3 regions of the Fictibacillus sp. B-59209 genome follow, and region 2 is predicted to be linked to each of the others. Evidence: predicted binding sites of a transcription regulator. Region 2 holds the regulator's gene; each other region holds the start of a gene.
What was found. Region 2 encodes LexA, which represses DNA repair genes until DNA is damaged. Its sites were predicted from a motif close to CGAACATATGTTCG; they were not measured.

Region 1: the regulator LexA is predicted to act here: its motif matches at 7,448-7,461, upstream of uvrB (excinuclease ABC subunit UvrB).
Region 3: the regulator LexA is predicted to act here: its motif matches at 9,098-9,111, upstream of P4361_RS10535 (DNA polymerase thumb domain-containing protein).

What each region holds. Positions count from the first base shown of each region.
Region 1 covers NZ_JARMMC010000007.1:4,003-14,748, forward strand. The annotation lists gene P4361_RS04955 (DUF6044 family protein) at 1-1,592, shown strand, start outside; gene P4361_RS04960 (GtrA family protein) at 1,634-2,071, shown strand; gene P4361_RS04965 (YmaF family protein) at 2,087-2,428, opposite strand; gene P4361_RS04970 (cation diffusion facilitator family transporter) at 2,682-3,581, shown strand; gene P4361_RS04975 (hypothetical protein) at 3,668-3,847, shown strand; gene P4361_RS04980 (anti-sigma regulatory factor) at 4,302-4,721, shown strand; gene P4361_RS04985 (HAD-IA family hydrolase) at 4,852-5,475, shown strand; gene P4361_RS04990 (hypothetical protein) at 5,496-5,633, opposite strand; gene P4361_RS04995 (hypothetical protein) at 5,695-5,967, opposite strand; gene P4361_RS05000 (DUF2198 family protein) at 6,224-6,454, shown strand; gene P4361_RS05005 (sulfite exporter TauE/SafE family protein) at 6,466-7,338, opposite strand; gene uvrB (excinuclease ABC subunit UvrB) at 7,533-9,515, shown strand; gene uvrA (excinuclease ABC subunit UvrA) at 9,527-10,746, shown strand, end outside.
Region 2 covers NZ_JARMMC010000018.1:83,938-94,683, forward strand. The annotation lists gene yneA (cell division suppressor protein YneA) at 1-269, opposite strand, end outside; gene lexA (transcriptional repressor LexA) at 425-1,045, shown strand; gene cysI (assimilatory sulfite reductase (NADPH) hemoprotein subunit) at 1,111-2,829, opposite strand; gene P4361_RS13325 (assimilatory sulfite reductase (NADPH) flavoprotein subunit) at 2,856-4,670, opposite strand; gene P4361_RS13330 (LysR family transcriptional regulator) at 4,897-5,790, shown strand; gene P4361_RS13335 (DMT family transporter) at 5,996-6,913, shown strand; gene P4361_RS13340 (hypothetical protein) at 7,094-7,408, opposite strand; gene P4361_RS13345 (IS110 family transposase) at 7,942-9,216, opposite strand; gene P4361_RS13350 (VOC family protein) at 9,415-9,762, opposite strand; gene P4361_RS13355 (CBO0543 family protein) at 10,639-10,746, opposite strand, start outside.
Region 3 covers NZ_JARMMC010000014.1:272,128-282,873, forward strand. The annotation lists gene P4361_RS10480 (DNA polymerase IV) at 1-839, shown strand, start outside; gene P4361_RS10485 (phosphatase PAP2 family protein) at 890-1,540, shown strand; gene rnz (ribonuclease Z) at 1,542-2,477, shown strand; gene P4361_RS10495 (glycerophosphodiester phosphodiesterase) at 2,491-3,270, opposite strand; gene P4361_RS10500 (hypothetical protein) at 3,374-3,529, opposite strand; gene proC (pyrroline-5-carboxylate reductase) at 3,589-4,431, opposite strand; T-box leader at 4,482-4,695, opposite strand; gene P4361_RS10510 (MBL fold metallo-hydrolase) at 4,848-5,816, shown strand; gene P4361_RS10515 (SDR family oxidoreductase) at 5,820-6,608, shown strand; gene P4361_RS10520 (glycosyltransferase) at 6,802-8,046, shown strand; gene P4361_RS10525 (HAD-IIB family hydrolase) at 8,009-8,755, shown strand; gene P4361_RS10530 (YqzH family protein) at 8,798-8,995, opposite strand; gene P4361_RS10535 (DNA polymerase thumb domain-containing protein) at 9,173-10,432, shown strand; gene P4361_RS10540 (YolD-like family protein) at 10,454-10,746, shown strand, end outside.

The DNA.
Region 1 (10,746 bases), on a different contig from region 2:
CTCATATCCGAGTACATGACAATATGGATTCCAACATTGCGTGGTACAAGGTGTTAAAAGAAAGCGGGCAGCTGTTCGGTCCGATGGACACCGTCATTCCGCAAATTATCAACGGCCTTCCCAGGAATGCTTTCGGAACCGAGTTCAGTCTGATCCAATGGCTTCATCACTGGTTTCCGCCTATGACAGCTTATGCCATAAGCCAGGGGATTACCCGGATTTTTGCGTTCATCGGGATGTATTTGCTGCTGTCGAAGCATTTTATGAAAGATGAAAAGGCTTATCCCATAACCGTGTGGGTTTCACTTGCCTTTGCACTGACTCCCTTTTGGCCGTCGGGAATGCTCAGTACGCTAGGGCAGCCCCTTGCTTTATGGGCATTTTTAAATATTAGAAAGCACAAAGAAACCTGGAGGGAATGGCTTACGCTTGTACTCCTGCCCCTATACTCCAGTTTTGTGCTTGGATTTTTCTTTTTTCTCACTGCAGTGGGTGTGATCTGGCTTTATGATGCAGTTACAAAAAAGCGGTGGAACATGCGCTTTTTATTCAGCATTGTATTGATGACGGTCCTTTATTTGCTGATTGAATATAGACTCGTATACTCGCTTGTAGTGCCGGAAGCACCGACAAGCCGGAATGAATTCATGAGCTCGAAGCTTTCGTTCTGGCATACGATACGGCTTGTTTTCAAAAACTATTTTCTGGGCCACACGCATGTCCTCACTTTACATACAGCGGTCATTTTACCCATTATGTTTGCTGCGCTTTGGAAGATTTGGAAAGATAGAAGCAGTGGGGAGATTAAAAAATCGTTCCTTCTCTTATTCTTGCTTAACTTCTTGCTGTCTGTCTGGTATGCCTTTTGGTTTTACAAGGGCTGGACGCCTGTAAAAGAGAAGGTTTCTTTTCTTGCGACGTTCAATTTTGCACGTTTTCATTTTTTGCGCCCGCTCGTTATTTATGTTTTGTTTGCTTTAGGAAGCTGGATTCTATGGAAAATAGAAGGCTGGCGGACATGGATAAAGGCCGGTTTGGCTCTACAGATTTTTATTTTATGCTGTGCTCATGAGGAGATTTATTACCGTGTTGTCCATGCACCATCCTTCAAGGAGTTTTATGCCGTCAAACAATTCGAGGAGATGGAACACTATATCGGAAAGCCGCAGTCTTCCTATCGAGTGGCGAGCATCGGGATCCATCCTGCCATCGCCCAGTATAACGGCTTTTACACCCTTGATACATACAACAATTATTATCCGCTGTCTTATAAGCATAAGTTTCGAAGAATTATTGCCAAAGAACTTGATAAAGACCGGATGCTAAAAAATTACTTTGATCAATGGGGAAACCGGTGCTATCTTTTTGCAGATGAGCTGGGAAAGAAGTACCATTACACGAAACATTCAAAGAAACGCATTCAGCATCTCCATCTGAACACGAAAGTCTTTACTCAAATGGGAGGCCGGTATATCTTTTCCGCGCTTCCGATTGATAATGCAGAAGAAAATCACCTGCATTTTGTAAAAGCATTTTCTCAAAAGGAATCGGCTTGGAGGATTTATTTGTATCGTGCTGAAGAAATGGACTAAAAATGGCAAAAGGAGTAGCCGGAAGAGATGGCTGATGAGAAATGAAACATTCATTTGTACGCTTTTTGATAGTTGGTGTAATCAATACATTGGTCGGATTATCGGTGATCTATCTGCTGCTTCATGCGGCAGAGGTATCGTATTGGCTGGCAACATTTTTAGGAAACGCAGTTGGCGCATGTGTGAGCTATGTGCTAAACCGGATGTTCACGTTTAAAAGCTCCTCACCAGTAGCGGGAAGTATGGTACGGTTTGCTATCGTCATTCTTCTCTGCTATTTTATCGCCTATTATGCCGGAATTCGGATCGCAGACTGGGCCTTCTCTGCAATAATTCCTCTGCCAAAACACTTTGCCAAAGATGCCGCTGTTTTGATAGGAACAGGACTGTATACGGTTCTGAATTATGCCGGACAAAAACGCTTCGTGTTTACGGAGAGCAGCAGCTCTGGTAAAGCGGGCACTATGACGCGGGAGTAATTAAATAACAGTTCTTTACTTCGTTCCGGGTGCGGGATGATCTATCCCTTTTACATGATGCTGATGGCCATCGTCTACACTTGTGTAAAAGTCGTAATAGTGAACATGCATGCCGTTGCCTACTGGAATAGGCGGACCAGAATAGGCTCGGTAATGGTGGTTATGGCCATTTTCAAACATTACATATCCTTCCGTAAAATGGATGTGGCCTCCGTCCTGTGTTGGAATGGGCGGAGAAGTGACATCAAGGCATTGATGCACGTGGTCTCCAGCCATGGAAGTATAATCAACGGAACCATGATTGTGGTTGGGAACAAATCCTTGGACAAAATCATCCTTTCCCACTTTGTTGTTCATAAGAATCTCCTCCTGTAGCATTTGGTCTACTCAATAGTTATGTTCTGTTTTGTTTTATTTTCCAAAATTTTATGTTTCATTGATTTTCTCTTGTGAAAAGAGTATGATTAATGAACTGGACTTTTGCCGTAAATTATAAGGATGATGGATATGAAAAACCCAAAATTCAAAATCACATACCTCCCCTGAGCCGCCTTCGGCTTAGGGTTTTTTTTTCCTTTGGGAAACATTATTTTAGGAGGGGAACATGGAGATTGTACATGAAAGAGAAAGAATAGGTAAAAAAGTGGCCTGGCTGGCTCTGATCAGCAACTGTATATTAACCATTGGAAAGGTTGCGGTCGGGCTGATTGCAGGAAGTGAATCGGTCTTTGCGGACGGTATCCACTCCGCTGCAGACATTGTAGCTTCTATTGCTGTACTGGCCGTGGTAGGAATCTCCAACAAGCCGCCTGATGAGGACCATCCATTCGGACATGGTAAAGCTGAAGTGCTTAGTGAAGGCTTTGTAGGTATTATTTTATTTCTTGTTTCTATATATATTGTTATTGAAGGCATCCTGGGCTTAATCGGAACACCGAAAGCACCTGAGTACATTGCCTTGTTCGCCGCTCTATTTTCTTATTTTGCAAAGCACCTGCTTTACCATAACTCCATGAAGCTGGGTGAAAAATATAACAGCAAAGCCATAATAGCGATCGCATTTGACCACAAAGCTGACATTGTAGCCTCCCTCGCTGCTTTTTTTGGCGTCATACTATCCATTATCGGGGATAAATTCAACTTGCCTTATCTCTTATACGGCGATGCTGCGGCCAGTCTGATCGTCGCTTTCCTTATCCTGAAAATCTCACTGAAACTGCTCGGTTCATCCGTTGATGTATTGATGGATAAGAATATTGAAAAACCGCTGCTTACGCAGTACCGAAAAGTTGTCATGGAATTTAAAGAAGTGAAGCGGATTGACCGCATGAGAGCGAGGACACATGGCCACTACATCATTCTGGACTTAAGAATTTCGCTCAATTATGATCTGAGCATTAAAGAAGGCCATGATATTGCAAGAGATTTAAGAGACGAGATACAAAATAGATTTCCGGATATATCTGAGGTATTTATTCATATTAATCCGTACTTTCCTGACAAAAATTGACACCAGGCCTGGGTGTTTTTTGTTTATCACAAGAAAAATCGGGAATAGGTTGCATAAACAAATCCTTTAAAAGGAGGAGAAATTAAATGAAATCTATTCATGTTCTGCTTGAGTATACGGAAGAAGCCCCTGAAACGTTTGATAAAGATCTTCGCGGGAAATTAAATGATAATTTAAGTGATTTGGGGCTGAAAGTCGTTTCGATTGGAGATTTTGGTAAAGAAGATGAAGATAACTCAGCCAGTTCACAGTCAAACAAAGCCTAGCCTGATGCTTCGGGAAAACGGACGGCCATTATCCCGTATCACAACAATTCCGCAGGTGGGCAGTCAACCCCAGATGAGCAGCTGCCAGGATATGAAAATTATGAAAAAATAACCATTGATCTTTAGACCTTGTCCCAGGACAGGGTCTTTTTCGTTTTTTTCAGGAATCAGGAACGTAAAATAAGATAGAAATTTGTTGGAATCCTTTAGCTCTTTAAAGGAGATAAAAACGTGATGTCGAATTTAGTATAACGGGCGTTTATGTAAGTCTGCTCTAGTAAGATGTCCTCAAAAGGAAAGGATTTTGTTGAAATAAAAAGGAAAAATACTTAAATTGTTGAAATGTATGAAAGGTAAGTAATCCAGTAGCCGTTCACTGAAATTCCATAAAACAAAATCCGTATGCCCATAGAAAGTAAGCACTACCAATAAAACAGGAATAGAGGTGCTTACCATGAACTATCATCAGGTTACGGTTGAAATAAAAAATGAATTGGATATCTCTATTGCCCGTCAAGAAGGGAAAGAGCTTGCTAGAATCATCGGTTTTAATTCCGTTAATCAAGTCCGGATCAAAACCGTGATATCCGAGCTTGCCAGAAACATTTACCTTTATGCAGGAGAGGGTAAAATCATTGTCGAAGCGATTGAGGAAGAAAACCGGGCAGGGATCAGGGTATCGGCCATTGATCAAGGTCCAGGTATTCAAGACATTAAAATGGCGCTTCAAGCAGGATATACGAGTTCAGGAGGATTGGGAGCCGGTTTGCCGGGGGTCCAAAAATTAATGGATATCATCAATGTTCAATCGACTCTTAATTTGGGTACTGAAATCACGGCCATTAAATGGTGCAGTGAAAAAATGATGAAATAGCCGCCGAATTCCCGTGAAGAAAAAGGGAACCGGCGGTTAAATTTTGCCTTTTTTTGTGGGAAAAATTACAAACAGGATGTCTCTCCTCTATAATACACAATAAGCCGTACGATAAGGAGAACCCTTATTTATGATAAAGTCTGTTATTTTTGATTTTGATGGCACGCTCGCTGACTCAAGGCTCGTGTTCTTATCGGTGTTTAATCAGCTGGCAGCAAAGCATGGTTTTCGGAAAGTAGATGTTGAAGAGATGGAGTTTTTGAGGAAGCTTTCGATGATGGAAAGGATAAAACATCTGAATTTCCCAATGCACAAAATACCTGCATCGAGCGCTGAATTTTACGAGCTTTATAATCAAGCATTAGGGGATGTGACACTGGTCCCTGGCATGGCTGAACTTTTATCAGAAGTAAACAGGAGGGGATACAAGTCGGCCATAATATCTTCCAATTCAAAAAAGAATGTTGAAGCCTTTCTATCCCGAAACCGCCTCCACCATATGGAAGAGATCATTTGCTCCACCCGGCTTTTTGGTAAGGATCGCCATATTAAAAGCTATCTTAAAAAGAACGGAATGGCCAAGGAAGAAGTGATCTATGTCGGTGATGAAGCCAGAGATATTGCCGCCTGCAGAAAAAGCGGCATTAAAATCATCTGGGTAGGCTGGGGCTATGACGCAAGGGAAGCTGCAGAAAAGGAAAAACCGGATTTTATGGTTTTCCATCCCAAGGATATTTTAACGGTATTGAACTGATCACATGATAAAACCCTGCGTCAAGGACGCAGGGTTTTGTATGGCAGTTTCCGCTTCTTTTGCTGCATAAGCAAAAACGGCAGCCTTCTCTTATTGCCTTTATAATGGATGATTTCAAGCAGTTGGTTCAGTGCTTTAACCTGATCGGATTCATTCATTTCTTATGTGCCCCCTCTTCATATCAATCTATGAAGGAGTTGAGGCATTATGCTTTTTTTTCTACGCCAGATATTCCTGCTGGATCACAGTGTTCAGTAAAATGTACTGTCCTTGATCAAGGACAGCCGAGTATAACTTGGCCTCGCTTTCAGATACACCAATCTTGACCAGTTTTTGGTGGGTGTTTTTTTCAGAGGGCGGAAGCTTGCTTGTTTCGTAAGGTCCTACAATCATCATATGCTTCGTGTCCATTCCGTCTTTTTTTAATAGTTTCAGCTTGTTTAATACTTTTTTCTCTGATGGGTAAATGCCAATAACCCTGCGAGTATTCATAGGCAGACCTCCTCAGTTTTAGAATAATAATTTAAGGGAATATTCTGTTAATTCCCGCAATGGTTATACTTTAAAACCTATTTCAAAAAAATTTAAAGGGTTTAGGTTTGATTTTGTTCTGCGAAGGGTAAAAGCATTTTGAAGCAACTCACCCCCCTTTTTTAAGCCAGAGCCATAACGGTTTTGGTTTTTTTATGCTTTAAATGATGTGGTATAGTGAATGAGGAAGTATTTGAACAGATAGGGGTATGCACGTATGGTTGAGGTTTTACTGGCAGCGCTTTTGCCGATTGTTTTACAGCTTCTTTTTAACCGGGTGCTCTTTTCAAAGTATCTGCCTGTCATGATTACATTGCTAATTTTGCTGTTTGCGTTCGATGGCCTGAATCAGCCGCTGTATCTTCAGGCAACAGCACTATGTTCTGTATTGGCCGGATATTGGCTCGGTTTAAACATCCATAAAAAACAAGCGCGTAAAATGAAATAAAAGCGTTCGCCTCAAGAAGGGGCGGACGCTTTTTTTCGCCAGTAGCGAGCTGAATCCTTTAAAAAAACAAGGAGCAGTATGATAATATAGACCGAAACAACGCCGAGGCCGATATGGCCGAAGTGTAAAAGCTGCAGAAAGACGGATACGATTGTTGCGGCATAGATTCCGCCGAGATACGTTTCCATTTGATGATTTTGATAGAGCGAGGTTAGTCTGGCCCCCAGCTGAGCGCCGATCAATGCGCCGATGATTAAAAAGATGCCGATGTGATAGTTCAGCGTGATCGATTGTGCATAGGTCAGGAACCCTGCTGAAACAATGGCAAAAACACTGACAAGGCTTGTCCCAACTGCTTTTCTTGGTTCAAGTTTTAATACGGAAATCATCAGTGGAACCATGACAAAGCCGCCGCCGACTCCAAGGGTGGTCGAAAGAAATCCGCCAGTAAACCCAATCATCAGCGCTTTCGTCATTGAAAAGGCATTTTCCGCCGGCATCTCAGCAACAGTTGTATTTTTCTTTTTCCTGAGCAGCTGAACAGCAAAGTATCCCATCAGTATGATATATAAGGCCGGTATTACAATTTTATCCCAATGCTTTTCGCTAAGCCACATGACAACAGGGTGTGCAGCCTGTGTGGCAAGTACTCCTGACAAGCCAAGGGTGATGGCTGTTTTCCAATAGATATTCTTCATGCGAAGATGAGCAAATACCCCTGAAACACTCGTCCCGATCGAATACATGAGACTGGTCGCGATCGCGGTAACCGGCTCATAGCCAAACAATATTAAAACAGGGGTTAAAATAAAGCCTCCCCCAAGTCCGAAAAACCCAGAAATAATCCCAACAGCAAGACCCAGGAAAATATAGAGCAAATCCATGATGCATTCTCCTTTTGACGTTCTGTGCAACATTCAAAGTGTACACCAAAAGAAGAAGTAAAGAAAAGACATTTTACAGACTTAAATGTCTTTTCCAGCATTTAACGCACGAATATTTGTTCGTAAAAATTAGAGTTTCACAGGTCAGCTGTGTTATAATCTTATTAGCAAAATTTAGGAACGGAGGTTGTGAAATGAGTGAGCCTTTTCAGCTCGTTTCTTCTTACGAACCGCAGGGAGACCAGCCTAAAGCGATCCGCAAGCTGGTTCAGGGAATCAAAGAGAAGAAGCAAAAAATGACACTGCTTGGCGCCACAGGTACAGGTAAGACATTTACGGTTTCAAATGTCATAAAAGAGGTGAATAAACCAACGCTGGTTATCGCCCATAACAAAACATTGGCTGGACAGCTGTACAGTGAGTTCAAAGAATTCTTTCCGAATAACGCGGTTGAATACTTTGTGAGCTACTACGATTACTATCAGCCGGAAGCATATATCCCGCAGTCCGATACGTTCATTGAAAAAGATGCGAGCATCAACGACGAAATTGATAAACTCAGACACAGTGCCACCTCTTCGTTATTTGAACGGAAGGACGTTATCATCGTTTCCAGTGTTTCCTGCATCTATGGCCTGGGTTCACCGGAAGAGTACAAAAGCCTGGTTATTTCCTTGCGTACAGGCATGGAAAGAGACAGGGACCAGCTTCTGCGTGATTTGGTAGATATCCAGTACAACCGAAATGATATCAATTTCACACGCGGTACTTTCCGCGTGCGTGGAGATGTTGTGGAGATCTTCCCGGCTTCACGTGATGAACGCTGCCTCAGAGTAGAGTTCTTTGGTGATGAGATCGACCGGATTACCGAGGTGGACGCCCTCACTGGAGAAATTGTCGGCGAACGGAACCATGTTGCCATTTTCCCGGCATCCCACTTCGTAACACGTGAAGAAAAAATGAAATTAGCCATTCAGCGGATCGAAGCAGAGCTGGAGGAGAGGCTGAAGGAGCTGAATGACGCAGGGAAGCTGCTTGAAGCCCAGCGCCTTGAACAGCGTACGCGCTACGATATTGAAATGATGAGCGAGATGGGCTTCTGCTCAGGAATTGAAAACTATTCCCTGCATCTTACGCTTCGCCCGATTGGATCTACACCGTATACTCTCCTTGATTATTTTCCTGATGATTCAATGATCGTCATTGATGAGTCCCATGTTACATTGCCGCAGATTCGTGGAATGTATAACGGAGACCAGGCAAGAAAGAATGTACTGGTGGAGCACGGCTTCCGTCTGCCGTCAGCCAAGGACAACCGTCCGCTCACGTTTGATGAATTTGAAGGAAAAGATAAGTTTCAGCATATATACGTTTCCGCAACCCCAGGACCTTATGAAGCGGAGCATGCCCCTGAACCGATCCAGCAGATCATCCGCCCGACAGGATTGCTTGATCCGACCATCGAAGTGAGGAAAAGCAAAGGGCAGATTGATGACCTTCTCGGGGAAATCAATGATCGTGTGGCGAAGAAAGAACGGGTGCTCGTAACAACGCTCACGAAAAAAATGTCCGAGGATCTGACAGATTATCTGCAGGAAATGGGTATAAAGGTAAGATACCTCCATTCCGAGATCAAAACGCTGGAGCGGATTCAGATCATAAGAGATCTCAGGCTCGGTGTGTTTGACGTGCTGGTCGGGATCAATCTCCTGCGGGAAGGTTTGGACATTCCTGAGGTATCTTTGGTTACGATCCTGGATGCCGATAAGGAAGGGTTCCTTCGTTCAGAAAGGTCTCTCATCCAGACGATGGGCCGTGCAGCGCGTAACAGCAATGGCCACGTCATCATGTATGCCGACCGTATTACGAAATCCATGGAGATTGCCATCGGAGAAACACAGAGGCGCCGGAATGTTCAGATGCAGTATAACGAGGAGCACGGGATCACGCCGCAAACGATTAAAAAAGCAGTGCACGATGTCATAAGTGCCACTCAAGCAGCTGAGGAAGCCGAGGAGTATACATCTAAAGCACCAAAACAAAAAATGAGCAAGAAAGACCGCGAAGCATTTGTTGAACGCCTCGAAGTTGAAATGAAAGATGCAGCAAGAAATCTGCAGTTTGAGCGCGCCGCAGAGCTTCGTGATATGATTCTTGAGCTTAAGGCTGAAGGGTAAGGTGATTGTAGTTGTCTACAAACCAAAACATTATTGTAAAGGGTGCACGCGCCCATAATTTAAAGAATATAGATATTACCATTCCAAGGGATAAACTGGTCGTATTGACCGGTCTATCAGGATCAGGCAAGTCCTCACTTGCTTTTGATACCATTTATGCAGAAGGGCAAAGGCGCTATGTTGAGTCTTTGTCTGCTTATGCGCGCCAATTTCTTGGCCAAATGGATAAGCCGGATGTCGACTCGATTGAAGGCCTTTCTCCTGCGATCTCGATCGACCAGAAAACGACGAGCCGCAACCCGCGTTCGACTGTAGGGACCGTTACAGAGATTTATGACTACCTTCGGCTTCTCTTTGCCCGAATCGGTCGTCCGGTCTGCCCGAATCACGGAATAGAGATTACATCCCAGACGATCGAGCAGATGGTCGACCGCATACTCGAGTATCCGGAACGTACCAAGCTGCAGATTCTTTCACCTGTGGTTTCCGGACGCAAAGGTGAACACGTTAAAGTGCTTGAAGACATTAAAAAGCAAGGCTATGTTCGTGTCAGAGTGGATGGTGAACTGCGCGACATCGGTGATGAAATCAAGCTCGAAAAGAATAAAAAGCATTCGATTGATGTGGTCATCGACCGTATTGTCGTAAAAGAAGGGATCGCCACCCGTCTCGCTGATTCCCTCGAAACGGCGCTGAACCTCTCCAGTGGGACGGTTACGGTCGATGTCATGGGAGAAGAAGAACTGTTATTCTCCCAAAATCATGCCTGCCCGTATTGCGGATTTTCAATTGGTGAGCTCGAACCGCGACTGTTTTCTTTTAACAGCCCATTCGGGGCATGTCCTTCATGTGACGGCCTTGGAATGAAGCTTGAAGTGGATCCGGAGCTCGTCATCCCTGATTGGAGCCTGTCCTTAAATGAGAACGCGATTGCCCCATGGACACCTGTGAGCTCCCAATACTACCCGCAGCTCCTGAAAAGTGTTTGCACTCATTTTGGAATCGATATGGACACTCCTGTTAAAGACCTGCCTAAAGAGCAGCTGGATAAAGTACTTTATGGCAGTGACACGGAGAGAATCCGTTTCCGTTATAAAAATGATTTTGGACAAATTAAAACGAATGATATTTATTTTGAAGGCGTGCTGGCTAATGTTGAACGCCGCTATAAAGAAACAGGTTCTGATTACATCCGGGAACAGATGGAAGGGTATATGGGCCAGAAAGCCTG
Region 2 (10,746 bases):
TCTTCTGCCTTGATCGGTATCGTTAATTTCTGTCCTGGGGTAATGGTTCCTGCCTGTATTCCGTTATTCTTTTCAACCCAGTTGACAAATTCCCAATTTGAACCTTTGTCCTTCGTATATTCTTCGGCGATCTCCCAAAGTGAATCACCTTTATTAACGGTAATCTCCATATATTCTCTGGATCCTTCTGCGTGAGACTGATAAGCGAACATAATAAAACCTGCTGCAACAATAGATAATAGCATAAATACCGGTGAAAATCCCTTCATCGTATATCTCCCCTTTGCGAATATGTGTTCTTATTAATTTTCATTATAATAGGAACACCTGTTCTTTACAAGGGTTTTCTTCGAACTTATGTTTGTATATCTTGTTCCTGCATGCTATACTTTTTTCAAGAGTATTCAGTGAATGAGGTGTAATCATGACAAAATTATCCAGAAGACAAATCGATATCCTGGACTTTATTAAGGAAGAAGTAAACGCGAAAGGCTATCCACCATCAGTCAGGGAAATCGGTGAAGCAGTTGGACTGGCTTCAAGCTCAACCGTACACGGCCATTTATCCAGGCTTGAGAAAAAGGGGCTGATCAGGCGTGATCCTACCAAACCCAGGGCCATTGAAGTGCTCGGCCTCGAATCAGATCAGATCATAAACAGAACGCGATCAGTTAATGTACCGATCATCGGTAAAGTTACCGCGGGTTCACCGATTACAGCAATCGAAAACGTTGATGAATATTTTTCATTGCCAGAACACGTTGTAGGAGACGATAATGTTTTTATGTTAACTGTAGAAGGAGACAGTATGATAGAAGCTGGCATCTACGACAGGGACCTCGTGGTCGTCAAGCAGCAGCCAACAGCTGAAAACGGTGACATCATTGTGGCCATGACAGAAGAAAATGAAGCGACTGTAAAACGCTTTTTTAAAGAAAAAGACCACATTCGCCTGCAGCCGGAAAACGCCGCTTTATCTCCAATTTTGCTGCAAAACGTGACCATCCTTGGTAAAGTAATCGGTGTATATCGAACACTTCAATAAAGAAAAGCAAAAAAAAGCGACCCCGCAAACATGGCTGGGTCGCTGTTTTAGTTATAAGGATAATATTAATTATGAAAGTTTGTACCGTCCGTCGTTGCTTCTATAATGCCCGCACGAATCACAAAGTCTCCAAAGTGCTCGCCTTCTTCGCGTTCTTTCGCAAATCTAGGGAACAGCATCTTCAATTCTTTTAAAATCTCTTCCTCCCCTATGTTTTCACGATACATTTTGCTTAATCGGCTGCCGTCAAACGCTGCACCCAAATACATGTTATATTTTCCTGGCGCTTTACCGATAAACCCAATTTCACCTAGGGCATGGCGGGCACATCCATTGGGGCAACCCGTCATCCGAACGGTAATCTCTTCGTTTCTCAAGCCGTTTTCTTCAGCTATGTTATCGATCTTGTTCATTAGCACCGGAAGATAGCGTTCTGCCTCCGCCATGGCTAGACCGCAAGTAGGAAGGGCCACACAAGCCATGGAATTCTGCCGGATCGCAGAAACTTTTTGGCTGTCGAGCATTCCATACTGTTCCAACAACTCTGTAATCTCTTGTTTCTTCTCTCTCGTAATATTGGCAATTATAAGGTTCTGGTTGGCGGTCAAACGGAATTCCCCTGTATGGACCTTTGCGATTTCCCTTAAACCGGTCATCAGCTTGTAGTTCTCAAGATCCGCGATACGGCCGCCTTCAACAAACAGAGTAAAATGCCAATTCTCCTGCACACCCTGTACCCAGCCATACCGGTCTCCATTATCTTCAAAAGAAAAGTCTTTCGCTTCATCCAGACTCCAGCCTAAACGGTTTTCCAGCTCTTCTTTAACGGTTTGAAGACCTAACCGGTCGACTGTATATTTAAAGCGGGCGTTCTTACGCTGTGAACGGTTTCCATAATCTCTCTGAATGGTAATGACTTTTTCAGCCACTTCAAGAATCTGGTCCGGTATGCAAAAACCAATCACTTTTGACAGCTGCGGATAGGTTGCTTTATCTCCATGTGACATTCCCATGCCTCCACCAATGGACACATTAAATCCAATTAGCTTCCCATCTTCTACTACGGCGATTAAACCGAGGTCCTGTGAAAAGACATCAATGTCATTGGAAGGTGGAACTGCAATGCCGATTTTAAATTTACGCGGCAAGTAAAGCGGTCCGTACATCGGTTCAACTTCTTCTGTTTCTGGAGTGCCTGCTACTTTTTCCTCATCCAGCCAAACCTCGTGGTACGCTCTCGTTCTTGGCAAGAGATAGTCACTGAGTTTTTTGGACCATTCATACACATCAGAATGAACTTCTGATTGATAAGGATTGGAGATGCACATCACATTACGGTTTACATCACCGCAAGCTGCAATCGTATCGAGCATTGATGCATGGATCTCCTGAATGGTACTTTTCATGTTCCATTTTAAAATGCCGTGCATTTGAAACGTCTGGCGTGTGGTTAATTTTAATGTTCCATTACCATACTGGTTGCCCAGCTGATCCAAAACCAGCCATTGAGAAGGCGTCACCACTCCCCCTGGCAATCTTACGCGGAGCATGAACTGATAAGCTGGTTCAAGCTTTTGTTTCTGCCGCTCTGTACGAAGGTCTCTGTCGTCCTGCAAATAGCTGCCATGATGCTTCATGAGGCGGTTATCATCATCCGGGATACCTGCACTGATCCGGTCAAGCATCACTTCCTTCAGCGTACCCCGTAAATAATTACTCTCTTCTTTTATACGTTCCACATCACTCGGTTTGCCTTCCGGTGCTTTTAATAATGGGTTTGACATCTCTTTAAACTCCTTTCTGTTGCCGGTCAATACACGTCACGCTGATAACGTTTTTCCTGCTGCATGCGGGCCACATACTCTTCCGCTTGTTCATAGGTCATGCTGCCTTCATTTTCAATGATTCCGATCAGTGTTTGATGAACATCATGGGCCATGTTTTTCTCATCGCCGCATATATATAAAACAGCACCTTCTTCTAACCAATGGAAGAGTTCTTTACTGTGTTCAAGCAGACGATGCTGTACATATACTTTTTCCTCGGTGTCGCGGGAAAACGCCACATCCATTTTTGTCAGAACACCATTCTCCAGCCACTTTTGCCATTCTGTCTGGTATAGGAAATCACTGACAAAATGCTGATCTCCAAAGAACATCCATGATCTCCCCTCTGCACCTGTTTCCTCACGTTCTTGCATGAACGCCCGGAATGGCGCTACTCCTGTTCCTGGTCCTACCATAATGATCGGTGTTTCTCCGTTCGCTGGCAGTTTAAAATTCTGATTGTGCTGGATGTAAACCGGAAGTGTGTGCCCTGGCTCCAGCCTTTCCGCACATAAAATGGAACAAACGCCGCTGCGGCTGCGTCCGAAGGATTCATAACGCAAAGCGCCGATGGTTAGATGAACCTCGTCCGGATTGGCATTCAGGCTCGAAGCAATCGAATACAAACGAGCTGGCATTTTACGTAAAATGTTGACAAAGTCCTGTGGTGAAACGGCCCATGGGCCAAAGTCATGAACGAGATCCAGAAGATCACGGCCTGAAAGATAACTTTTCAGCTCGCTCTCATGCCCTGCTGACAAAAGTTCATGCAGTCTTTCATTTTCAGTTAACTGTGCTGCCTGCTGAAGCAGCGGCTTTGTTAAAACTGTAATTTCAAAATTGGTGATAAGCGCCTGCTTCAGAGCTGCCACATCTCCCTGCTTGTTCACTGTTACAATTTCTTCAGGATTCCAATGTAATTCCTCAAGAAGCAAATCAACCAGTTCCGGATCATTTTCAGGGTAGATTCCAAGACTGTCACCCGGTTCAAAAGATAGATTCGACCCTTCAAGCGAAAGTTCTAAATGGCGGGTCTCCTTATTCGAGCCGCGTCCGTTCAAATTAATATTTTCCAGAACCTCTGCATGAAATGGATTGGTCCGGGAATACGTTGCCTCTTCGGCTAGGGTTGCTGAAGCCTCTTGAAAAGCTTCACTTGCAGTCTCTCCCTGTGCCTCATTTAAACCTAATATTACTTTTGACAGCCATTCTGCTGCCGGCTCATCATAATCGAGATCGCAATCCACACGCGGTGTCAGGCGTTTACCCCCAAGCTCTTCCAGGACCTTATCAAAATCTTTGCCCGTCTGACAGAAAAACTCGTAGGAACTGTCACCTAAAGAAAGGACTGAAAAACGAAGATCTTCTAGTTTTGGAGCTCTTTTGCCATGAACAAATTCATGGAAAGAAATCGCATTATCCGGCGGATCTCCTTCTCCATGTGTACTAACAATGATCAGCAGGTTATTGAGTTTCTTTAGCTGATTCGGTTTAAAGTCACTCATGGAAGAAACCGTTACCTCAAAACCTTTCTCTTTGAGAGCTTTACTGCTGTTATCCGCAAGGCCTTGAGCATTCCCGGTTTGAGATCCGTAAAGGATGGTTACTTCTTTAGAAACGGGCAAAATGGAGCCGTGCTTTACAACAGCAGCTGGTCCCACTGGTGCTGCAAGTGACTGAGAAGCCGCTAAGTAACCGGAAAGCCAAAGCTTTTGTGCTTCAGTTAACGTCGGTATCAGCTTGTTAAGGAGCTCAGCTTGCTCCTGATCGAATGGACTGTTTGTTGCCTGAAGTTGCAATGATAACACCTCACATACATAATTTTCCGTCATTTTTTACTTTAAAAGTTTCCCTCTAGGTTAAGACTAAATTATTTCTATCCATTAACTCGGTTTTAATCTTAAAAATAGTCAGAACCCTTAAAAAATTTATATCCTCTACTTTACCTCAGTACAAAACATTAGTAAAATACATATTAATTATCGTTGCCATTAAGATTACTAATAATAAAGGATGTTTTAAAAAATGTATTATGATGCATTAAAAACGTTCGTCACCCTGGCCGAGGTAAAAAATTTTACAAAAACAGCAGAACTTCTTCGGATGTCTCAGCCGAGTGTCAGTTTGCATATTAAAAATCTGGAAAAAGAGTTTCAAACCAAGCTTTTTCTCCGCTCACCCAAGTTTCTGCAAATTACGCCTACAGGTGAGATATTATATGACCGGGCAAAACTGATCCTTACGATTTACGAACAAGCCCGGCAGGAGATTGGAGAGCACCATACAACGATTAAGGGTGAGCTGAAGATTGGGGCCAGTTTTACAATCGGAGAATATATCCTCCCCTCACTTCTTTATGAGCTGCAAAATCAATACAAAGAGCTTCAGCTGCAAGTGCTGATTGGAAATACGGAAGAAATCGTTGGATCCGTGCGCAACTACAAAGTGGATGTTGGATTGATTGAAGGGCAAACAAACGAAAAGGAGCTTTCTGTCCATCCGTTTATGAGTGATGAACTCTTTATCGTTTCTTCCCCAAGCCACTACCTTGCCTCCAAGGACAAAGTGACCATAGATGATCTGCAAAATCAGAAATGGGTTTCAAGGGAAACGGGATCCGGAACACGCGATTATCTTAATCATGTCATCAGATCCAATGGTTTGAAAACAAAGTCTCTGCTGACGATCAGCTCCAATCAAGGCATTAAAGAGTCCGTTATTCATGGGCTGGGGCTGTCACTTCTTTCCGGCAGCGTGATCGAACGGGATGTACAGTACGGCAACCTGTCTATTATAAAAATCCAGAATCACTTCTTTAACCGAAAATTTTCCTACCTTTATTCGCCCATTGTCCAGGAAAACAGAAACGTCTCTGCTTTTCTTCAGGTCATCCATCAGAAATATCCCTCTTCAATTTAATAACTGCATAACAAAAGACACTGCTTTATTTTGCTGTGTCTTCTTCATGTCTCTGCAGCTGATTCAATAGTAGAAAAATAATCATGTTTCCGTCAAGGTTGTCTAATTGGAAAATAATAATTTTCATATATATTTTAATCTGCTTAATTACTAGATATATTTAACTTACTCACCTTTCACGTCAAACATTAAGGAAGGATCTACGATGAAACATCATTCAGTCCTCTTATTAAACATCGTTTTCATTGCTATTCTAGTATTGATATGGGGCCTTACCTGGCCGATTTCCAAGGTAGCACTTCATTATTGCCCTCCTGTACTCTTATCGGGTTTCCGATCACTTGGAGCCGGAATTCTATTGTTTCTTTATGCTTTGCCACGATATAAAAAAATGGACATTAACAGAAACTGGAAGATGTACTTTTTCTCCAGTCTGTTTAATTCGGTCTTGTTCTATGGCCTGCAAACCATTGGACTGATGTTTATGCCAGCAGGATTGTTTAGTGTCATTGTTTATTTACAACCGGTTCTGATTGGTATTATTGCGTGGCTGTGGATTGGAGAAACCATGACAGCACTAAAACTAACAGGTTTACTTCTTGGCTTCGCCGGAGTAGCCACGGTCAGTCTTGGAGGATTATCATCTCATATCTCTCTCATTGGCATACTGCTCGGGGTCTGTACAGCTTTAAGCTGGGCAATCGGTACCGTTTATATGAAATCAATCAGCTCAAAAGTCGATGGGATCTGGCTCATTACCATTCAAAGTATTATCGGCGGACTGATCATGACAGGAGCAGGCAGCGGAGTGGAGAAATGGTCCAGCATTACATGGAGTTTTCCCTTTGTTCTGACCATGTTGTTTTTAGCTTTATTTTCTGTAGCCATTGCTTGGTTGATCTACTTCCATTTGCTCTCCAGAGGAAATGCAAGCATGATTGCTTCTTTTAATTTTCTCGTGCCGATCATCTCTATTTTTATTGGTATCTTATTTTTGGATGAGCCGTTCACCAACACACTTTTAATCGGATTACTCCTGATCATTGCCAGCATATATCTGGTGAATCGTAAATCAAAATTATCTGTGAGAAGAGCGAACGCTAATTTACCTACCATAAAATAAATTCTTTAGATGTATAACCTCCGTCTTTTATAACTTTTTGTTCCAATGCCCGCATAGAAACGGCGTTTTGTGTATTTTCTTTACATAATATAACAGCTCTTAGTTGTTTTTTTAAATTAAAGGCTGATTGAGAGCAAAATAAAAAGCACCTAAAAAATTAGGTGCTAACTAACGCACCCGTTACTTGAATAAGGATTTTACTTTTCCAGTTAAATTATCTAAGAAAATTCTTAATTTAAAGGGATATGTTTCTGGTATATACAATATAAGTTTGTACTCATCCTTAGAGCTTTTTTCTTTTTTTCTTTTTTTCTTTTTATTGAGTTTTCTTTTTAACTTTGGCTTTATCCAGAAAAGAAAGCGGTCATAATCTTTTTTTTGCAAGATGACTATCCAAATAAAAGCGAATAGTTCCCACAGCACTCTACAAACAAGAAATGCAAGGCTAATGTAAGCCACCCAAGTTAATATAAATTCTATGGGGTCACCATTCATTACAACCCTCCTTTGTTTTTACTCGGTTCCAATATTCCCTCTTATATGTTTCTATGTTCTAAATAAACTTTTTATCTCTAGTTTTCTAAGCTCATACTTCAACTCCCTCAGTTTAATACGATTTTCTCCCTCAGTTTAATACGATTTTCTTGCGAATACTCGCTTATTCACAGGATTTCAAAACCACTGAATTTAAGCTAACGGGTAGATAGAGTAACTTTGGGATCTAAAGGCTTCGTGAAGGCATAGTGAAATAAAGGAGCAGACTAAAACTCCACATTTTACCATGTAATGTACATCTCCACGCCGCCCCTGGAGGCTTTCCCTCCCATGTCTCAACGGGTCAATTGCCCTATCATTCCTTCGTCATGCCTATCCAAGAGGTGGAGGCCAGTTTTGCTAACCTAATGGGTCAGTGCCCTTTTGTTGAAGAAATCTGGTACTCCGTACATATTTAAAATCCTGCAAATAAGCCAACATTCGATTATAGAAGAATTAATGTGTTAAGGTTCTCTTCGAGAACTCAACTAAAACTACGCAGCCAGTTCAACTACAGGTTTTACTTTACCTGCACAATAAGACTCATTTTTGCGGGCTATCCCTACAAAAATACGGGCTAACTTACCGATCAATTTCATAATCGATTTCATTTTCTTCATTTTTTTCACTTGAACATTATTATAGTGAATGGCTTGAAACTCAGGGTTATTCATCACAAGGCTCATAGTGGCTAAGTATAGGAAGCGTCTTAGTCTAGATCTTCCACGCTTAGATATTACAATCTGGCCTTTCCACTTTCCTGAGCTTGCTTCTGCCAGGTGTAATCCAGCGTGCCGGAGCAAGGAATTGCCGTGGGAGAAACCACTTAAATCGCCAGCTTCACCTAAAATGCCGGCTAACGAAATTTCACTAATTCCCTTAATGGTAAGCAACTTCTTTGCGAACGGTATGCAGTTTAATACCTCGTTAACGGCTTGTTCCACCCTTTCCAACTGAAGGACCGCAAGATCATATTCTTCTAATAATTGCTCAAGATGAAATTTATATGCTTCAAGAGCTTGTCTTGTACCTACAGATTTTCTGGCCAACTGGAGAAGCAATTGAGCCTTTTTCATTCCTGGCTGTCTTTTCATTAGTGACTTCCAACCTTCAACTATCTCATCCGGTTTCATGGAACTCAGTTCCATCGGAGATGGAAAGAGCCGTAAGGTTGCGATTGCACCTTTGGCAGTAATGTCTTTAAATACCTCCCTGAGTTCTGGAAAAACAATATCAACCCAGCGGTTTAATTGATTAATAGAGCTGACTAGACGTTTAACCACCACATCCCGATTGGACATTAGAACCCTTAGTTTTTCAAATGATTCCGATGTGTTTCTCACGAAGGTATAGTAACCGTTCTTCACCATGTCCGCGATGACTAAAGCATCTTTCTTATCACTCTTAGACTGGGTGTTATCACGATTTTCTTTATTCCTTCTTACCAGGTGAGGATTTACTGTCACTACCTCAATATTTTGGTTTATTAGCCATTTAGAAAGGTTGATCCAGTAATGGCCTGTTGGTTCCATTCCAACTATAGCTTCCTCAAGTTTATTTAATTTTTTCAGTTCGTTTATCCAGTTAAATAGGGTCGTAAATCCATCCTCGTTATTTTCAAAAGTAAGTGGATCACCCACTACGATGCCACGAAAATTAACTGCTCTGGCAACGTGTAATTGTTGGGCTATATCTACACCAACAACAAGATGCTTATCAGATATTCTTTCTATTAGTTGATTTTGTTTGTTCTGCATTTTAAACTTCATAGTAGGGCTTCCTCCTAGATGGTTGTTTGGGATACATTCATCTTACTGAGGAGCCCTATTTTTATCAAAGATCAAAATTAGCCATCTACAGGAATGCTAACCTGCCCCTTTAGTTCCAAAAGAAAAAGCCGCCTTTAAGGCAGCTCCGATCTTTAGCTAACGCACCCGTTAGCTCAATAGCAAATGAATTACAACTCGCTATTTCTCCCAAAGCTCGACCAGTCGACCTTCTGGATCTTCAATCCAAATAAACTTTCCATATTCACTAATCTCATTTTTCTTTGCAAGAGGTACACCAATATGTTCGAGATGCTTAATAGTCTCGTCTAGATTATGTACTTGGAAATTTAACATCACTTGTTGTTCTATTGGAAAATAACTGTCATTCTCGGTAAAGAAAGAAAAGATAGTTTCATTTCCTGATTGGGGTTTTATCATAGCCCCATTCCAATTTTCCATATCAATCTTCAACACTTCACTGTACCATTTTTTTACAACTTCAAGATTCTTAGTTCTCCAAAATATTCCTCCAAAACCTTTTATCATCTTATCTAACTCCTGTCCGTCATCAAATTTTTAGCTATTTCCTTTTTCAACATTACTGCTTCGTTCGATTATTAAATTCAGCAAAAAGGTGCGTAATCCTTCTTGGATCAACGCACCCGTTAGTTCAATTGGAAATCTTTTTTTCGGCATAATCCATTCTACACATGGTCCAATCAAAACTTGTTTTTTGATTTTTCCACACAGGTTCCAAAAGCTTAATAATAATTCTTACTTCAACATTTCTTTTTAAAAGTTCTCCAAATATTATTGTGTTAAAAACGGTTTAGTTTGACGAAGGTATTGCTTGATTCAATACTTTATCCATACATCGCTGTATTTAAAGCAGATCTGAGCTATATAAACCTCCTTTCCACCTAAAGGATTTTATAATATCAAACAAGGTTTCAATTCTCTGAATATATCATAACATTTTTTCTGAAAAATCAGAATTATATGCCAATGGGATTAACGGACTGTAGTGTCCTTGGTACCGGACTCAATTGTTCTATTGTACGCAAAAAAACAACTAGGATGTACCTGGCTGCTCTTTTACTGATTATTCTTATCTTTTATGTATTTATTTAAGTATACCAAACTACTACGGCTATACATGCTATAGCGCCTGCCACCATGTGCTTAATTTCATTTGCCATCTAGCTATTCAGGTAAATTATGAAAAAACTTGATTTCTAAACAAATGGGGTTGTTTTTGTAGCAATCAAAAAGGTTTTACAAAATCCACTTTTTCACTCAAAGCGAGTCATTTGGCCGCTGTTGACGTTAGCTCACTATAAACAGAAATTTAGTTAGGTGGTTTAGAAAGGGGATACCTTATAAACTAGATGCAATTCTTTTATTTCGATAACACAGTCGTGGTTATTGAAACCATCGATAAAATTTCCATATAAAGAACAAGAAGATGTTGTATCCGAAAAATGAATAAGAATGATGCCACGCTTCGCTATGAGTAAACAATCCTAATTT
Region 3 (10,746 bases), on a different contig from region 2:
CGAGGATATCCATGAGCCCCATCGAAGCTGCCGAGGAAATTCAAAACAGGCTGTATCATGAACTGGGTCTTCCTTCCAGCATAGGGATTGCCCCGAATAAATTTCTTGCGAAGATGGCTTCAGATATGAAGAAACCTATGGGGATTACCGTCTTGCGAAAGCGGGAGATCCGGCAGATCCTCTGGCCGATGACCGTAGGTGAAATGCATGGGATCGGAAAGGCCACAGAAGAAAAACTAAAAAAATATAATATTCATACGATCGGTGACCTGGCAAAGGAAGACGCGTACAGTTTAAAACACCGCTTCGGAAAAAATGGAGTGAGGATGTGGGAGCGTGCGAACGGGATCGATGACCGCCCAGTAGACCCGGAGCGCGCCTCAGAATTTCAATCCGTTGGCAACTCGACCACTCTGGCTGAAGACGTGAGTGATGAAACGGAGCTTAAACGCGTCTTTTCAGTTCTGGCTGATTCTGTTGAACGCCGGATGAAAGGGAAGAAAGTCGTCGGTCAAAATCTTCAGATCGTGATCCGGTATGGAGACAGGAAGACGGTTACGAGAAGCAAGACACTGGAGAATCCCTTTCATGATAAGAGTGAAATCCTGAAACATGCCTGGTCCTTGTTTACAAAACACTGGAACGGTGAACCTGTACGGCTGCTCGGCATTACGGCCGCGGATGTTATCCCTAAAGAAAAAGCCTATAAACAGATGGACTTGTTTACTTTTGAACAGGAAAAAAAACGGGATGATGTAAATCGATTGATCAGCGATATTCAAAAAAAGTTTGGTGATCATTCCATTATTCGAGGCAAACTAACAGATGATCCATCATAGCTATAGGTTGTAGACAGCTTTTTATCGAGCCAAAGGCCGGGTGATTATGATTGAAGAAAAGTATCCATCTGCCATACGTGCTTGGATTTTTGTTGCTTTTTATTTTCTTTTTTCTGCTTGCAGCCGTCTATCGGGAGGCTGGCGTAAAGAGACTGGATCAGACGGTGATTGATGCAGTAACGGCATATCAGCCCCACGAGCTGACCCGAGCTTTTATAGTGATCACAAACAGTGCAGCAAGGACCAATGAATTTATAGTGCTTGCCGTGTTCTCTGCTTTTTCTATTTTATGGAGGAGGAGCTGGCTTGAACCGGTAATCCTGGGGATTTGTTTGTTTGTCATCCGTTACGGTAACGCTTTTCTTAAAGGAATCTATGAAAGAAAGAGGCCATCCCTCCATCGCCTAGTTGATATCGGAGGATATAGTTTTCCGAGCGGACACGCCATGATCTCCATCGGTTTTTTTGGACTGTTATTCTACCTGCTTGTGAGACAGGCTAAGCATAGTTGGGTGCGGCATCTTTTAACCGTTGGGGGATGTGTTTATATCGTGCTTGTCGGATTAAGCAGAGTCTATCTTGGTGTGCATTATCCGAGTGATGTGCTGGCAGGATTTCTTGCGGGAGGAAGCTTGCTCCTTTTTTTCATTGTCACTTATCGCCTCATGATTTCTATTTTAAAGCATGAAAGGAATAGCTGATATGGAACTTCATTTTCTGGGAACGGGAGCCGGAATGCCTTCAAAGGAACGGAATGTTTCTTCGGTTGCCCTTAAATTCCTGCAGACGGGAGGAGAAACCTGGCTCTTTGACTGCGGAGAAGCTACACAGCATCAAATCCTGCACACTTCTCTAAAACCGCGTAAGATCAATAAAATTTTCATTACTCATCTGCACGGTGACCATCTATTCGGTCTGCCGGGCCTGCTGGGAAGCCGCTCCTTCCAAAATGGTGAAGAGAGTCCGGTGTCCATATACGGACCAAAGGGAATAAAGGCCTTCATCGACACTTCTTTGAACATAAGCCAGACGCATCTTACCTATCCGATTCAAGTGATAGAAATAGATGAAGGGCTGATCTGTGAAGAGGAAGGCCGCCGGGTATATGCCAAGAAACTTGAGCACGTGATCCCTTGTTTCGGTTTTCGCGTAGAAGAGCAGGCACAGCCTGGAAAGCTGGAAGCCGGCTTGCTAAAAAAGATGGGCCTGCCGCCCGGTCCTTTATATCAGCAATTGAAAGAAGGAAGGGATATTACTCTGGAGGACGGAACGGTGCTCAAGAGCAGTGAATTTGTTTCCCCTCCTGTTCCTGGCCGGATTGTCGCTATCCTTGGCGATACGAAATACTGCGAGAATGCGGTGGAGCTGGGAAGAGATGCTGAGGTACTTATTCATGAGGCTACTGTTCTTCACGAACTGGCTGAAAAGGCAGCGGAATTCGGCCATTCTTCAGCCAGATTGGCTGCTGTTACCGCCAGACGGGCAAATGCAGCTGCCTTGATCTTGAACCATATCAGTTCCAGATATCATAAAGAGGAGAAGACTCTTCTTTTAAAAGAAGCACGGGAAGTCTTTCCGAATACGCAGATTGCCGATGACTTCAGCGTCTTTCCAATTGAAAAACTCAGCAAAAAATGAGCGGGCAGCCCGCTCATTTTTTTTTTAACTTATTATACATTTCAAGGATTAAGCTTTTTTGTTCAGTAATTTCTCCATTTCTAACAGCCAACGCCACATCGGGTACATCAGTGATGATGGCATCCACCCGCCAATTCATTAAATAATGCATCCATTTTTCTTGATTGACGGTATAAGGCCTGACCCGTATTCCATGCTCATGAAGGCTTTGCAGGATCACGGGATGAAGGCTCTTAAATTGAGGATGCACACTCAGCGAACCCATGCTTCTTGCATAGTTCCATGGCTCGTAGATGGCCGAAGAGTAGAGGGGAGCAATGTCAATGTAAGAGTCCATGCTCCTTAATTGCACAAGGCTGTAATGGTTAAAAGATGAATAGATCGTTTTTTCTTTCATTCCATAAGCATTTACGAGATCGTATACTTTTTTCTCTAAATCTTCATACATCACTTTGTTATTCTTCAACTCTATATTGAGAAGCAGCGGCTTGGTACAGATCCATTGCAGAAACTCTTCTAGTGTGAGGATCCGTTCATTTTGAAAGGTTGGAGAAAACCAGCTTCCCGCGTCCAGCTGTTTAATTTCAGCGAGCGTGAAATTTTTTACATATCCTTTTCCGTTGGTTGTCCGTTTGACCGTATCATCGTGAATGATGACAGGAACACCATCGCTTGTTAAATGGACATCAATTTCAAGTCCGTCTGCGCCCATTTCATAAGCCCGAGTGTAGGAGGCCATTGTGTTTTCGGGGCATACCTTGCTTGCGCCCCGGTGTCCAAAGATTTTTGTCATAGCGGGAAAAACTCCTTTCCTCTTTATATTTTACCTTAACATAAGCAGGTCAAACGTTCTAAATCCAAGAAAAAAACAAGCCCATTTCCTTTCAGGGGCTTGTTTAGGTGGCTCGCGCCGATGTGCGTTCGATGCTCACATCATTTTTTACGATCCATTTTATAAAATCTTTTTCCTTTTTTGTCAGTGGCCGTGTAAGAAACTGCTCAAACTCTTTAAACAACAGATTGTACCGCTTGAATTCTTCTTGATCAAGCATCTTATACCTCCCGTTGCTGCTCTATAGTCGTTTTATTATAAAATTAAATAACAGAATTGTCAAACTATTCCTTTGGCAGAGGGCGGGGTGTACATGCTCCCGAGCTCTTCAGAGCGCTGTGCGGCACGCTTGACGCATGATTCAATCGCTTCTTTTACTTTAAAATGGTCCAGCATTTGAATTCCGGCTTCGGTGGTTCCACCCGGACTGGTTACCTTTTGCCGAAGCAGCCGGGGATGTTCGCCGCTCATTTTCAGCATATGGGCAGCACCCAACAGGGTCTGCGCGATCAAATCCCTTGCCTCAGTTTCACTGAGATTGAGCGAGGAGGCTGCCTGCTGCATCGCTTCAACTAAATAATAAACATAAGCGGGGCCGCTTCCAGCCAACCCGGTTACTGCATGCAGGCTTTCTTCTTTCAAGCAGGTGGTCGTTCCGATGCAATTAAAAAGCTCTTCGGCCTGTTTTACATGTTGCTCTTCAGCATACTTTCCAGCGGCGAGGCCGGTTGCAGAATAACCGATCGCAGCAGATGTGTTCGGCATCGCCCGTATGACAGGGGCATCCGTATGAAGCAGAGTGGAGATGTGATCTGTTGATATCCCGGCAAGTACTGAAATGATAAGGTGCTGTTTATGGATAGCGTCCCTGATCGAGTGCAGGGCGTCTTCAGCATCTTTCGGCTTCATAGCAAGGATGATGATTTCTGCCTCATGCACTGCATCTGCGGCTGAGGCGGAAATTTTTATTTCATACTTCCTTTGCAGTTCAAGAAGCCTTTTTCTGTTCATTCTGTTTGTGGCAATGATCTGTTCAGGTGAGGCCAGCTTGTTGGCGATCAATCCTGAAATCATTGCTTCTGCCATGGCACCTGCTCCGATAAACGCGATTTTTTTATTCACGGCAATCCCTCCAACTTAGGTTAACGTAAAAACGCACTCCTCGATCCTTGGAAAAGGACGGAGGAGTGCGGTCCGCGGTACCACCTTAATTGGCTTGGTAAAAAGCCCAGCTTATCGCCTGTATCGAAGGCATACGATCAGGTTCAATCCCTGATGGCTCGGGGGATAGGTTCATTCATTTCGCACTGCTGGAATCTTTCAGCCGATGGATTCCATTCTCTTTCAGCCGTTTAATGAATTACTGGTCCCTTTCAGCGCCGTGTTCAGCGTTCAGTTATTACAAAACATTATGCAATGAGTCAGTACAGTATGTCAAGTTTATAAAAAAGATAATTTTGAATATTTACTTTTTTTATAGTGCTGATCTTTTGCTATACTGTTTGATATATATATGCATGAGAAGAGGTCAGGTGAAAATGTTGAACCAGAATATTATAACCATCGCGCTTCCGACACCGTTTCCGGTAGGGGATGTCAATGTCTATCTCATACGGGGAGAAAAGCTTACCCTTGTTGACTGCGGACCAAAAACGCCTGAGGCATGGAGCATCTTTCGGGAGAAACTGGCGGAGAACGGGCTGGAAGAAAACGATATTGAACAGGTGGTCTTTACCCATTATCACCCGGACCATGTCGGACTTTATTCATACTTTACGAGCCCGGTGCCTGTTGTGCTCGCAAGTTTAGAAGAAATACCCTATCTCAGCCAGCAGCAAGAATTTTTTGTACATAGAAATCAATTTTATGAGGGGTTTTACAAAAAAATGGGAATGCCGGAAGAAGCCGTCCGGTTTGAACATAGGAAATTAAAGAAGTATCTTGAGTTTTCTGCTGTGGTCCATGCTTCCCCGGCGTTGTATGAAGGAGAAGAAGTGCCAGGGCTGCCAGGGTGGACAATCATGAAAACACCGGGCCATTCTCCAGATCATCTTTCTCTGTTTCATCAAGAGAGCGGTATTATGATCGGAGGGGACTTTTTGCTGCAGCGTATTTCTTCCAACGCACTCATCGAGCCTCCCCCTCTCACGAAAAGAGACCGGCCTAAACCGCTGCTGCAATACCGGGATTCACTAAAGACAGCAGCCGAACTCCCTATAACCGTCATCCTGCCGGGGCATGGACTTCCGATCTCCAACAGTTCTGAGTTGATCGAAGAAAGGCTTGCACAGCAGAACAACCGGGCGGATGTCCTATGGGAGATGCTCGCCGGATATAAGACGGCTTATGAATTAAGCAAGCTTTTATTCCCGAGGATCTATCAAAAGGAACCTGGGCTTACTCTCTCCGAAACCGTGGGGCATCTTGATCTGCTTGAAGAGGAGGGAAGGATTCAAACGGAGGACATAAAGGGTATTATTTACTACAAGCGGGCAGAAGGAGCGTAAGATATGAAGAATTTAAAAGGAAAAACGGTGGTTATCACAGGGGCTTCCGGAGGGCTTGGAGCCCGGATCGCGTTTGATGCGGCAAGCCTTGGTGCTAAGCCGGTGCTGATCGCCAGAAGTCTGGACAAACTAGTGAACGTAAAAAAAGATCTAAAAGAACATTTTGAGGTGGAAGCGCTGATCTATTCGCTGGACGTTAGCAACGCAGAAGAGGTGAAAGCGGTTTTCGCAGAGATCACTCGTACGGTTTCTGTCGATGTTCTGATCAACAACGCTGGATTTGGAATATTCGACTACTTCATTGATGCGGACCTAAATGATCTTTCCTGCATGCTTCAGACCAACGTGGTCGGCCTGATGGCTTGTACACAGGCAGTGCTGCCGCAAATGCTGGAACGGCGTTCTGGCCATATTATCAATATTGCGTCACAGGCAGGAAAGATATCCACTCCGAAGTCGACCGGATATGCCGCTTCTAAACACGCTGTTCTTGGCTTCTCAAACGGATTGCGGATGGAGCTCGCAAACAGTGGAATATGGGTAACAGCCGTCAACCCGGGGCCGATTGAAACGAACTTTTTTTCCATCGCAGACAAATCGGGTTCCTATGAGAAAAACATCAAGAAGTGGATGCTGTCCCCGGAGTATGTTTCTAGAAAAATCATTTCGGCGATCGGCCGTCCTGTCCGTGAGATCAATCTGCCTCTTTGGATGAATGCAGGCAGTACGCTTTATCAGCTTTTTCCCCGGCTTATAGAAAAGCTTGGCGGAAATGCATTCAAACAAAAATAGACAATAATAATATTATGTAAACAAAAAGATGCGCTAATATACGCATCTTTTTTCTTTTCCTAAACCTTCACCAAAAGGAAGAAAGTCTTAATTTGATAGGTCTAAAGAACCTATTGTGGTTTGTCTGGGGAGAGAACGGGTATAAGTAACTTACACGTTATAGACCGCAACAACAGAAAGAGGGGTAGCAGTTATGAATAAAAAAGTTTTATTTATATCAGACCATGGAGACCCGCTGGCAAAACTGGGCGGAAAGCAAGCTGGAGGACAGAATAATTATGTGTACCATTTGGCGCTTGCCATGGAAAATAGGGGATGGGATGTTGATGTCATAACCCACTGGTGTGATAAAGATGCTCCGCAGATGGAGGCGTTTGGAAAACGCTCTAGAGTTATCCGTATCCAAGCCGGTATCAAAGGCTTTGTATCCAAAAATGAAATGTTTCAAATACTGCCCGCCTTTTTTAAAGAAATCGAGGAACTTGTTCCTGTTGAACAATATGATATAATTCATACTCATTACTGGCTGTCAGGAATATTAGGCCGCCAGCTTCGCAGAAAGTACAATATACCGTTTGTCCATACTTCACATTCCCTTGGAGCAGCTAAAGAACGGGCCACAGGAGAAAGGGATGAGCGCAGGTTCCAGTATGAACGAACCATTCTCCGTTCCGCTAACCGCGTGATCGCCACGACCAACAGCGAGAAGAGCCTGATCCATGACTTTACTAAACAGCCTGCACCTGTTGATGTCATTCCGATCGGTGTATCTCCAACTTTTTATCCTTTAAACCAAAAACCCGCAATAAAACAAAAATTGGACGTTCACGGCCCCCTCGTGTTTTATGCCGGCCGTCTGGAAGAAACCAAGGGTGTTGAAACCCTCCTTAAAGCATTCAGATACTTGATTCAATGGGGTGACGTCCCGTCAAACACAAGACTGATTCTTGCTGGAGGACAGAAAGAAGAAATCGGTGATGACCAGCTTCCGATTCAGGAAAAACAGCGTTCTTGGGTGAAAGGAATTGAGCGTTATGTTCAGTTTGTAGGGCCGAAAAGCCAGGAGGAGCTGGCGGAATACTTTAACGCTGCCAACGTTGCTGTCGTGCCTTCCTATTATGAATCGTTCGGAATGGTGGCTGCAGAGGCACAGGCATGCGGATGTCCAGTGATTGCCTCACGTGTCGGAGGGCTTCAAAATGTGGTCGTTGAAGGAGAAACAGGGCTGCTCGTCAACCCAAAAGACGCTCAGGACTTGGCGCTCACCCTGGAAATTATTTTAAACAATAACATCATTGCGCAAAGGCTCGGCAAACAGGCATCCTCTCTTGCAGAACGCGATTACCGCTGGCCGAATGTGGCAGCGAGGGTAGAGCAGGTGTACGAGGAGGTTCTGTCAGGTGAAACGAGAAAACGTTACACATCTTTTAGCTACTGATCTAGACGGAACCTTGGTGGGAGAGAAGGAACTGACTTCTTTGCTGTTTGATTATTATAAAGAACGTCCCTACAATGTGCAGCTCGTTTATGTTACAGGAAGACACTATGCTTCTACCATGGAGCTGATCAAAGAGGAAGAGCTTCCGATGCCTTCCATTCTCATATCGGATGTTGGTACGGAAATGTATGACTTGAATGATCCAGAGCTTCATGAGCGCTGGAAAAAAACATTGGAAGAAAAGTGGAATCCCGCTGAAATTTCTCGCATCGTTCAATCCTGCAGCGGCTTAACGCCTCAATCGATTCCATCCGTGCATCGGCTTTCCTATTTTGCAGAAAGCGATGAGGCGGTTGAGGAAGTGAAACAAAAGCTGAGCGGCAGTTCGGTGCCGCACAAGCTGATTTTCAGTTCCGGAAGAGATGTAGACATTCTTCCGCCGAATGCAGGGAAGGGAGAGGCGCTATCCTTTCTGCTTCGGGAAAAAGGCTGGGAGAAAGCAAATGTATTAGTTGCCGGCGATTCTGGCAATGACCGTGATATGATTACACTTGGATATCCGGCTGTCGTTGTCGGAAACTGCCAAAAGGAATTAAAACAGCTGCCAGACCACCCTATGATTTTCCGTGCGCAAAAGCATTGTGCAGGCGGAATTCATGAAGCGTGGGAGCATTTCTTTGAAAAAACTCCAGTTAAGAATAGCATATAAAGCAAGCAAACCCCTTATAAGCCTCGCTTATCGGGGGTTTGCTTATTCTTTTGTAATAAAGCTGTATACGACATCTTGAACCGTCAAATAAGGATCTTCTGCCTCTTCGGTTTGAAGTTCTTTTTTTATTCGTTCCTGCAGGAGAGCATAATCCTTTTCAGTATAAGGGATGGCCTCTTTCTCGTAAAAATAATCCAGCAAAGCCTTTTCCAGCCATTTGCGCAGCAGCTGATTTTCCATTCTGCACTTCCTTTCTTCTCCCAACAATGTAGCCTACGAATGCCTGCCGGTCAATGGATTTTTTAAGCCGGAAAGCCCCCTGAAAAAATTTCCATTGAGAAGGGAACATATATTCGGTTAAAATGGGTATACATAATAAATGAGAACGAGCGTTTGCTTTTGGAGGGGTGAAGGAAGTTGATCGATTATTCTATGATTCAAAATCGTTCAATTCTGTGCATGGACATGAAAAGTTTTTATGCCAGCTGTGCGGCTGTGCGCTTAGGGCTGGACCCGCTGACCTGTTACCTTGCTGTAGTAGGGAATACAGAGAGGCAGGGAAGTGTGGTCCTGGCTGCTTCTCCTTGTCTGAAAAGAGATTTTGGAATAAGAACCGGAAGCCGGCTGTTTGAGATTCCGAAAGACAGCCGTATTCACATCGTGGATGCCCAAATGGCTTTTTTTCTACAGCGTTCCATGGAGATCACGCGCCTGCTCAATCGGTTTGTTCCAAAAGAGGCCATTCATACTTACAGTGTGGATGAAAGTTTTATTCAGGCAGACGGGACAGAACGCCTGTGGGGAGGGCCGGTGCAGCTGGCCCAGGCCATCCGGATTGCCATAAAAGAAGAGTTCGGTCTGCCTTGCGCCATCGGAATCGGGCCGAACATGCTGATGTCTAAGCTCTGTCTGGATTTGGATGCGAAGAAGAAAGGCGTGGAAGAATGGACGTATGAGGACATTCCGGAGAAGCTATGGAAACTTTCTCCCTTGAGCAAGATGTGGGGCATCGGTTCCCGTGTGGAACGGACGCTTAATCTGATGGGCATTACAACCGTAGGCGATCTTGCCCATTATCCGCTGGAGCTCTTGGAAAAAAAATTCGGCGTGATGGGAAATCAGCTTTATTATCATGCGTGGGGAGTGGATCTCTCGGAGGTGGGGGCTCCCATCATGCAAGGCCAGATCAGCTATGGAAAAAGCCAGATCCTCCTTCGTGATTATACCGATCCGAAAGAGGTTCAGCATGTTATTTTAGAAATGTGCGAAGAAGTGGCAAGGCGGGCCAGAACAGCGAAAAAAGCAGGAAGAACGGTCAGTCTGGGAATCGGCTACAGCAAAGAAGAATGGGGCGGGGGTTTTTACCGCTCAAAGACCGTAGCTGAACCGACTAACATTACGATGGAGGTCTACCAGGTGTGCCTGGAGCTCTTTCATACCTTTTATGAAGGAAAGACGGTCCGTAAAATCACCATTGCTCTATCCAATGTATGTGAAGATAACGAAACGCAGCTAAGCATCTTTACACTTGAGCATCCTAAAAAGCGAAAGCTTGGATACGTGATGGACGATATCCGCAGGAAATACGGCTCCAATGCTCTTCTCCGGGCCGTTTCCTATACGAGCGGAGGAACGGCTCTGCACCGCAGCACCCTTTTAGGCGGCCATAAAGCGTAAAACCAGAATGGAGGGACTCTAATGATCAAAGACCGCGGAAGCATCAAATGGACGGCAATGATGCTGCCTGAGCACGTAAAGCAGTTAAGGGACTGGGAGCGGGAAGAGGCGTGGCTTGAGAACACTGAGCTTGATGAACAGCAGTTGGAGGAAATGAACCAGCAGATCTTTTTTGCGATGGAAAAGGCAAGGAAAGTAGCCGTCCTTTGCCGTAAACCCCTTGGTGAAAAAGCAATACTGGGCCTCATCCATTACTATGACCCTCATCGCCGTCTGCTCAGAATAATGAATGATGAAGGAAAGAAACAGGATGT